DNA from 3 places in the Moritella viscosa genome. Region 2 is predicted to be linked to each of the others. Evidence: predicted binding sites of a transcription regulator. Region 2 holds the regulator's gene; each other region holds the start of a gene.
What was found. Region 2 encodes sigma-54, which starts transcription at its own class of promoters, with help from an activator protein. Its sites were predicted from a motif close to GTTGGCACGNNNNTNGNNT; they were not measured.
Positions count from the first base shown of each region.

Region 1: BT797_RS04050 (LruC domain-containing protein) is a predicted target of sigma-54. The motif match lies at 1,560-1,578, and genes of this name have one in related genera.
Region 3: fliE (flagellar hook-basal body complex protein FliE) is a predicted target of sigma-54. The motif match lies at 1,663-1,681, and genes of this name have one in related genera.

Region 1 is NZ_FPLG01000024.1:12,379-15,642, reverse strand. It holds gene BT797_RS04050 (LruC domain-containing protein) at 1-1,505, opposite strand, end outside; gene lamB (maltoporin LamB) at 2,153-3,264, shown strand, end outside.
Region 2 is NZ_FPLG01000088.1:117,716-120,979, reverse strand. It holds gene rapZ (RNase adapter RapZ) at 1-412, opposite strand, end outside; gene hpf (ribosome hibernation promoting factor) at 614-901, opposite strand; gene BT797_RS12650 (RNA polymerase factor sigma-54) at 933-2,444, opposite strand; gene lptB (LPS export ABC transporter ATP-binding protein) at 2,495-3,220, opposite strand; gene lptA (lipopolysaccharide transport periplasmic protein LptA) at 3,236-3,264, opposite strand, start outside.
Region 3 is NZ_FPLG01000052.1:77,778-81,041, forward strand. It holds gene fliF (flagellar basal-body MS-ring/collar protein FliF) at 1-1,271, opposite strand, end outside; gene fliE (flagellar hook-basal body complex protein FliE) at 1,294-1,623, opposite strand; gene BT797_RS08195 (sigma-54-dependent transcriptional regulator) at 1,743-3,134, opposite strand; gene BT797_RS08200 (sensor histidine kinase) at 3,139-3,264, opposite strand, start outside.

The sequences.
Region 1 (3,264 bases), on a different contig from region 2:
TGGACAGCAAAACCGTTGAAGTATGAGGCACCATAATTGATGAGTTCACCTTGTATATCGATACGAGAAACTTGATTATTGCTAATTGTTTGCACTACTCGATAAAAAATAACGACATCGTTAAAGTCATAGTCACCTTGTTCAGGCCAGCGATCTTCGTAAGCAAGTGTGACATAATCGTCTTCACTTGGATAATAAATACTGGTGGTATTACCATCAACAACAGTAATTGGATAATCTTCGACTTCCCCATTAGCATAACCACCGCTACTGGTTATGTTAGCTTGGTCACCGATCCGGAATCGCGACCAAGTATTGCCGACTAATGCGGTAGCTGGTACGGTTAAAGCGATGTTATGTGAATTAGAATCTAACTGCAGATTATTAAATACATGCTCGTCCGCATCCTCAAAGTCACCATCTTGATTCCAATCAAACCAACCATTGAAATAAGCACTGTCTTGACCGCCTGTGATCGTTGCATTGACTTGGGCATCTAGGCCTGTAACGAGTGCGGTTTGAAATAGAATACCATCTTCATCTTCGAGGTTATCTGTATTGTCAGAATTGGGTGATAGATTAGCATCATCTTCAGAATCAATAAGGCTACCAAGTATATAGTTGTTGTAGTCAATGAGATGCCTTGCACCATTTACCGCTAAGGTTGTCCCGTACGTATCTGGAGCATCACCATAATCCGTATTCGTTGATACAACGGCTGCCTCTGAACAACGAGCACCGTCATTACTGTTACTTGCTGAAGCTTTAGCAAAATACACGGATGCGCCAGTAATATTGTTCGGATCGGTTATGTCAGTCCGGTAAATATTACCGTCATTGTTACGGAGGAAATAAAGATAACCAGCAGAGTCAAAGTAAGCAGCACCAAATGCACTGCGCGGGGATGTAAACCCAGTGCTGGCTACATTAGTTGCAACACCTGTCGTTGGATCAATACGATATAAGTGACCTGTTCTACCTTCTACGGCATAGATGTTGCCATCGGTAGGGTGAAATGCAAAGTCAGCAATTCTAATGCTTTTATTCGACCCTACTATTTTTGTAATGGTGAGGTAGTCGGATGCACTGCTGTCTAGATTTGTGTAGTAAAGACCAAGGTAGCGACGATAGAAATAGAACTTATTATCTTTTATATCACCCACAAAAAAGTTATTGTTTGGTGGGTTAGTAAAGTTCAAAACGGTTGCTTTAAAATCGCTATCAAATTTGACTAATGCCAGTTGGTTGCGGTCAAAACCATAGATATATTTATCTGTGTTATTGAAGGCTATCGCATTAATTGAGTCAGAGCCTAGGCCATCGTCGGTTTGTAGCGTTGTGATTAAACCTGTACTCAGGTCCACTGATTTATAATGTGTACTGCCATTTTTGTATTGGGATAGAAATGCTTCAGTCGGGCAACTAGCAAAAGGCGCCGATGTAGCATTTAAGCTATAAAGGCAGGTAGACATTAATAATAGTGTCTTGTACTGACATGTTTTCATAAGCAGTCCCTTGATTGCGAAGTATAAAAGTAAGTATTATAGGTACCCTTGTTATCGCATATCTCGTGCCATCTTTTTTGTACTTTAAAAACATAGATTTATTTTTTTGTTGTTTTTTTTTTGTTAAATTAATCGCATTTTAAAAATGGATCTTCGCAAAATGCAATTTTAATTCGCAGTTTGCAAAGAACACAATTTCTTTGTTAATTTGTTTTCATTTACTTGTTATCAAGCGTGATAGAATGTCGTGATTATCTTGCCTATCGTGTGATTGAAGAGTTCATTTATAAAATCAGTATTAATTCATTAATCTTCAGTTTGCAGCTTAGATCACATTTATAAATTAGCTGCATTTTATGTAATTCAGAGCATTAATATAGCGATTTAGTCGATTAAACATGATCCAGTTAACAGTGTCTTTTATGTTATGATTTAAAAAACATATAAATACGCCTTACTTTGGTGATCTTCCTCATAAAAATAAGCCAGTCACTTTTTTCTCAGCCTTTTTCATCCTCCTTAAATTAACAGAGGGCGGAGGAGGTGGTTATTTTAAAATTCCTTACTATGAATTTGTCTTCTGAGCCAATTGTATCTTGGTCACGGATCGAAAAATGAAACCAAACTCATTCAAGGATTTAGATTATATGAAAAACTTAAATCGTGTTGCGATTGCTGTATCTGCAGCCTTACTTTCTTTTGCGGCTGGCGCTGTCGATTTTAATGGTTACATGCGAGCAGGTACTGGTATTAGCGGAAATAATGGTGAGAATATTAGTTTTGAGAAAAATAAAATTGGTCGTTTAGGTAATGAAAATGATCTTTATGCTGAGTTTGGTTTCCGTCAAGAACTACCAAAAATAACAGGAATGGAAGATCAAACTTGGATTGTTGACGCAATGATTGCGCAAGGGAATTCAGGTAATAATGGTTGGGAAGATGGTGACTTCAACGTGGCTCAATTCAACATACAAGCGACGGGGCTAATTGCTAGCGATAAAGAAGCCACGATGTGGGCTGGTAAACGTTATTACCAACGTAAAGATATTCACATTACTGATTTTTACTACTTAAATACCTCAGCGGGTGCTGGTGGTGGTATTGAAAACTTAACCGTCGGTCCTGGTAAATTGTCTGCCGCTTGGATGCTAGACGAAGGTAGTCAAGCGAGTTCGAATGGGTTATCACAGGACCACTCATGGTCTAATGATTCTCAGGTAAATGGTAATATTTTTGATGTCCGTTATTCAGGTCTTGAATTATGGAGTGGTGCAAATTTAGAAGTGGCAGCCGTTTATAATTTTGCTAATGAAAAAGCAGAGCAAACGTTAGAAGCTGATGATGGCGTGATGTTAACGGCTATTTTACAACAAGGCTTAAGTAACGGCTTTAACCAAACCGTGTTGCAATATGGTACTAGTTCTTATGGTGCCCAAATGGCTGACTTAGGCAGTGGTGCTTGGTTTGACCGTTCCGGAAGACAAAATGATGCGACAGGTTACCGCATAATCAACTGGGGTGTGGTTAGTGTTGGCGATAAAATCGAAGTCGGTCATCAATTAATGTATGCAAATTCTGCTGATGTAGGCTTGGCCAAAGAAGAGCATGAGCTGTTTAGTGTTGTGGTACGTCCTGTGTACAAATGGAACCAGAACATGAAAACCATTTTGGAATTAGGTGTGTTCTCTGAATCTCAAGGTTCTACAGATAAAGGTGGCAGCAAAGCGACTATTGCACAAGCATGGTCAATGGGCGAGAG
Region 2 (3,264 bases):
CAGTAGTATCGATTTTTAAATCAGCGAGTAAAGCTAAAGGGCTTAATCGTTTCTCTTCTATTTCAATGGCTTGCGATAGGGATAGTTCGTCTTTTGTGAGAGGGTGAAGACGTCTGGTTTCACTATAACGTTTGATGAGCACAGATTTATTGGTATCAAGAAATAAACTAGTTAACTCGGTGCTCGCTCTTAACTCAGCAATGATGTCGTTTAATTCTTTTTTTTCTGTTGGTAAGTTACGGACATCAATACTCACAGCCATTTTTTCGGTTTGGTCATTTAAGGTTTGTAGAAGTTGCGGTAGTAATTTTACTGGCAGGTTATCTACGCAATAGTAGCCTAGATCTTCAAGTACGCGTAATGCAATGGATTTTCCGGACCCTGATTGGCCGCTGACTATTATTAATTTCATCTTTTGTCCTCACATCTGCGCAGTAAATATATCGTGACCATAGTCAACACTAGGTTGCTAATTTAAAACTTACAGCGATATAAAATAATGGGGTCATTATCCCGCAATTGATTTGGATATGATATGTTTTAATTATGTCAGAAGCATTAATACCTAAAGGAAAAATGGTTTTCCTTTAGGTTATTTGTGGCGAGGTTAAAATTAATGGCGAATCAACTTCTCTTTATGCTTAATCACTTGGCGATCGAGCTTATCCATTAAGCCATCAATTGCGGCATACATGTCATTGTGTTCATGCACGGCAAAGATCTCACCCCCATTTAAATGTATTTTTGCTTCTGCAATTTGAAGTAATTTTTCAACATTTAAAATCACATGAATATTGTTTATATGATCAAAATGCCGTTCTAATTTGGAAAACTTGCTATCAACGTAATCTTTCAGTGAGTCTGTAATGTTTACATGTCTACCGGTTAAATTAATTTGCATATATGTCTCCCCTATGAAGGTTGGATTAGCCCTATAATAGGCTTTTACGCTGATTAGACGGTGGTATACTTAGTGCCTCTCGATATTTTGCAATCGTACGTCTAGCCACTTTGATACCTTGATCAGCAAGTAAATCAGCAATCTTGCTGTCACTTAATGGTTTAATGGCATTTTCTGCCGCGACCAATTTTTTTATTAATGCACGAATAGCGGTTGATGAACATTCTCCGCCATTGTCAGTACTGACATGGCTTGAAAAGAAAAATTTAAGTTCAAAAATACCACGTGGTGTATGCATAAACTTCTGCGTTGTTACCCGTGAAATCGTTGACTCGTGCATCTCCACTTCTTCGGCAATATCATTTAAAACCATAGGTTTCATGGCTTCATCGCCATATTCAAAGAAATCAACTTGGCGTTGAACAATACTTTTCGTTACTTTTAGTAAGGTTTCATTACGGCTTTCTAAGCTTTTAATAAACCATTTAGCTTCTTGTACATGGGTTCGAATAAACTGCCCGTCGCTGCTATTACGATTGCCTGTCGACAAGTTTGAATATTCATTGTTCACTTTTAATCTTGGCACAATGTCAGGATTTAACTCTACTACCCATTGATTATTTTTTTTCTTTACTAAAACATCGGGAATAACATACAGCCCTTCAGTCTGATCAATTACGTTGCCAGGTCTGGGTTCTAGACTCTGTATTAATTGCATGATCTCTTTAAGTTGTGGTTCTTTTAATTTTGTCTTACGGCTTAATTGACGGTAGTCGCGATTGCCCAATAAATCCATGTGAGACTGAATTATTTGCTGACATTCTGTTAACCAAGGTGTGTTTTTAGGTAAATGCTGGAGTTGGATCAATAAACATTCTTGTAATGAGCGCGCAGCAACGCCGATGGGATCGAAATGCTGAATACGCTTCAATACAGCTTCGATTTCATCTAATTCAATTTGTTCTTCACTACTGCTACTGTCGCTGAGTTCTTGGTGATCGCTATTGACGCTAGACAGGATATCTTCACAAGTCTGATTAAGGTAACCATGATCATCAATGCCATCAATAATCGCAACAGCAATAGCACGATCAGTGTCAGTAAAGGGGGTTAATTCCATTTGCCACATGAGATGCTCATATAAGCCTTCGCTAGTCTCACCTTGATAGACTTGGTCTAAGCCATCAATACCGCCACCCGCACTGCCGTGAGTCTGTATTTGAGGAGTGTAGACATCATCCCAATTACTGTCATTAGGTAGTTCATCTGGCATTGCTTCACTGGCGAGCGCATCACTCACTTCTATTTGGCTGGCATCGGTAACAGTGTCGTTATTATCCAGATTATGCTCATCGCTACTTTCTGCACCATTTGGCTGAGCTGTATTGGGATCTTCTTGTTCCAGTAGCGGATTACTGTCTAATGCTTCTTGAATCTCTTGTTGTAACTCCAAGGTCGATAATTGTAATAATCGAATCGCTTGTTGCAACTGTGGCGTCATTGCCAGAGATTGACTCATACGAAGTTGTAATGATGGCTTCATCTAACGACTACTCTCTCTCTTCCTTAATGCGGTAACGTATCAATATCAAACTATAGTCGGAATTGATCTCCAAGGTATACTTCTTTTACTTTTTCGTTGGATAAAATCTCTTCAGAAGTACCTGATGCGATCAAATGTCCATGGCTCACAATATAAGAGTGTTCACATACATCGAGCGTCTCACGTACGTTATGGTCGGTAATTAATACCCCTAAACCACGATCTCGCAGATGTTGAATAATTTTTTTAATATCACCAACCGAGATTGGATCAACGCCAGCAAACGGTTCATCTAATAAAATAAACTTTGGATCTGCTGCGAGTGCGCGGGCAATCTCAACGCGGCGGCGTTCACCACCCGATAAGCTCATTCCTAAACTATCGCGAATATGGGTGATATGAAATTCTTCTAATAATTCTTCTAACTTTTCTTCACGTTCGAAACGCGTTAGTTCAGTTCGTAACTCTAAGATTGCCATGATATTTTTCGTTACCGATAAACGACGAAAAATAGATGCTTCTTGGGGTAAGTAACCAATACCTTGTTGTGCACGAATGTGCATTGGCTCATGCGTTAATTCTTGGTCATCAATGAAGATTTGTCCATGATCTCGCTTAACCAAACCAACTACCATGTAAAAGGTGGTGGTTTTACCTGCGCCATTAGGCCCAAGTAAACCAACAATTTGGCCTGATTCAACTTCGAGACTCACATCTGACACAACTTTTCGTTTGTTATAACTTTTTGCTAAGTGTGATACTTTTAAACGTGCCATATGAATTCATTTACTCTAATTAGTTTTGTTGTCTTCAGGAGTGA
Region 3 (3,264 bases), on a different contig from region 2:
AAGCCCACACCACCTTGTAAAACACGACGAATATTGGCGAGTTCAGCTTGACTACGAGGTTCCCTCACGAGTGTTCCATCGGCACTCGCACTATTAATGTAATCTACCGCAACAGACACACTTAAGCGCCGAATAACACCAGTTTGTGATTTAGTGTGACTGATTGTTGTATCCAGTTCATAATTTCGCGTTGATTCTTTTTGAGATTGACCGGTAGGACGCGCAGCGGCATTCCCTCCAGCGGCCTCTTCAGGTATATCAGCGTCTAATGGTGGCTGATTGGTTAATGCTCCCGGAATACCTTGACTACCATTTCCGATCGATTGACGTTCTAGTAACATTTCACTGCGTATCGCAGGTAAATCGGGATTAAAACGTTTTTGTGTTTGCTCTGTCACACTAAAGTCCATTGATACATCAACTTCAGCGGTATAATTACTTATACCTAAGATAGGGATAAGTATAGAATCAATTTTGTCTCGGTACTCACGTTCATGATTTTGTACCATTTCAAATTCACGTCGGCCTTTTGCTGCCATCATGTCTTGACTGCCCGAGTTCAGTAAGCGGCCATTTTGATCAGTCAAGGTCACGCGCGTGGGTTCTAAGCCTTGAACAGCAGAAGCAACCAACTGCACCATAGAATCAATATTTTCTTGTGAGATTGCGCTGCTATTACGTATCGTCAATACGACTGTTGCGCTGGGTTTCTTATCGCGCTTAGCAAACACATTTTCTTTTGGAATGGCTAATAATACTTGTGCTTTTGATACATGTTTAAATTCCGTCAATGCCCGTGATATTTGACGCTCACGGCCAAGTTTTAAACGTTCTTGCTCGACACGCTGGCTGACACCAAAGCCCATATCTTTCATCAAGATATCGTCACCTTGTAATTCTGCTGTAGCAAGTCCTGAACGACGTAATCGTAATTTAATATCTTGGTACTGCTCTGCAGGTACAGAGACCGTATCGCCATTAATTTTATATTCTATTTTCTGTTGGTCTAAAAATTCAAGGGTTTCAATAAGCTCAGCCGTTTGATACGTGCCTAAAGGACGCATTTCAGGCTCTTTACCCCAGAGTAAAATAAATACCACTAAGGTTAGCGAAATCGCTAATGCTAAGATTAGAATAATTTGACGTAAGATATCGGCACTAGAGAAAAAACTAAATGCTGAGCTTTTTTGCTCATTCTCATCTAATTGCGCTAAATCATTACCCATATCGTCATTGTTTACGATACCTGTACTTGAAGCTATTTCAGCCACAGAGCTACTCCTTTACCCGAGATTAAACAGGCATACTCATTATTTCTTTATAGGATTCGATCAATTTATTACGAACCTGTACCGTAGCATCGAATGCTATCCCCGATTTTTGCGAGGCTATCATAACATCACTTAGGGACACACTGCGATCTCCTTGATCGAAACGGGTGCGTAAATCACCCGTATTTTGTTGTAATCCGTTCACATTATCCATTGCTTGCTGCAACATATCACCAAAATTGGCAGATGTAGTGCTTGGCGCTTTAACCGCGGTTGGGTCTACTTCAAATTTGGTTGCTTGTAACGACATGCTTTGCATTTCAGCATAAAGACTATTGGCTGCGATATTCATTGATTATCCTTGTTGTCATATTTTTGACCTATCTTAATAAAGCAATTAATATGCCAATAAAAAAAGGCCTCAATTTCAATAAATTGTGGCCTTTTATAATGCGAACTATTTTATAATCGTTATGCTGGAATTTCGATCCCTTGTTCACGCATTTTAGCTAACTTATAGCGTAATGTACGTGGACTGATACCTAATTTCTCTGATACGTTTTTACGAACGCCATTACAGCCAATCAAGGTTTCCAAAATAATTTGATACTCTTGTTGACGTAATTCGTTACCTAAAGGCTCGTTGGGTTGATTAATACTGCGCATAGGGATTTCCGATTTAATATGCAGCTGCGGCGCTTGATCAATCGGTGCGATGACTTGAAAATCTGCGGCGGTAAAATCTTCTAAAATAAGATCTGCATCTTTTATTTTTCCATCAACCGCTAAAATCATCGCGCGTTGGATCACGTTATCCAATTCACGTACATTACCTGGCCAATGATAGATTTGTAACTTAGCCTTCGCGCAATTAAGTAATTCTAGTGTTGGCATATTATTTTGCTTGCAGTGTAATTTTAATAAATGCTCCGCTATCGGTAAAATATCACCTTTGCGCTCAGTTAATGGCAGCCAAACTAATGGGAATACATTTAAGCGATAGTATAAATCTTCTCTAAAATCACCATTCGCTACCGCTTGTTTCATATTTCGGTTACTGGTAGCAATGACTCGTATATTAAGCTTAATCGTTTTACGGCTACCTAATCGCTCAACTTCACGTTCTTGCAGTACTCGTAATAATTTAACTTGCAGCGATAAATCCATTTCCGAAATTTCATCCAGTAAAATGGTTCCGTTTTGTGCTTGCTCAAATTTTCCAGGGCATGCTTGTATCGCGCCAGTAAATGCGCCTCTTTCATAACCAAACAGTGTTGCTTCTAACATATTATCTGGGATCGCCGCACAGTTTATTGCCACAAATGGACCGTCATAACGCAGCGAATTATCATGAATATAACGTGATAGTACTTCTTTACCCGTACCACTTGGGCCTGTCACCATAACTGTTGCATCAGATTTAGCAACTTTACGCGCCAAACTTAATAACAGCTCTGTTTTTTCATCACCGTAACAAGGTGTTCGTTTAACTATTTTTTGTGGTGGTACATAACGACCAACCTGATTAATCAATACTTCTGGAGAGAAGGGTTTACCAATATAGTCAACTGCACCATTACGCATGGCCGTTACTGCATCATCTACTTTGGCAAAAGCCGTCATTAATAATACCGGCAAATCGGGGTATTTTTGTTTAATATTATGCAGTAAAGTTAATCCTGTCATACCACCCATTTGAATGTCACTCACGACCATATCATAGGCTTTTTTACCTAATGCAATGAGTGCGCTTTCACCGCTATCAACTTCATCGCATTCATAACCAGCCATTAATAAGGTATCAACCAAGGCTTCACGAAGACCTAAATCATCTTCAACTACAAGAATTTGAGAATGGGACATACTGTTATCCACCTATTACCATTGGTTGAGGTTCTGCTACACGATGTAGCGGTACGATTATACTAAAACGACTGCCTTCACCGACAGTTGAGTCTAACTCTAAACTGCCTTGGTGCGCTTTTACCACACT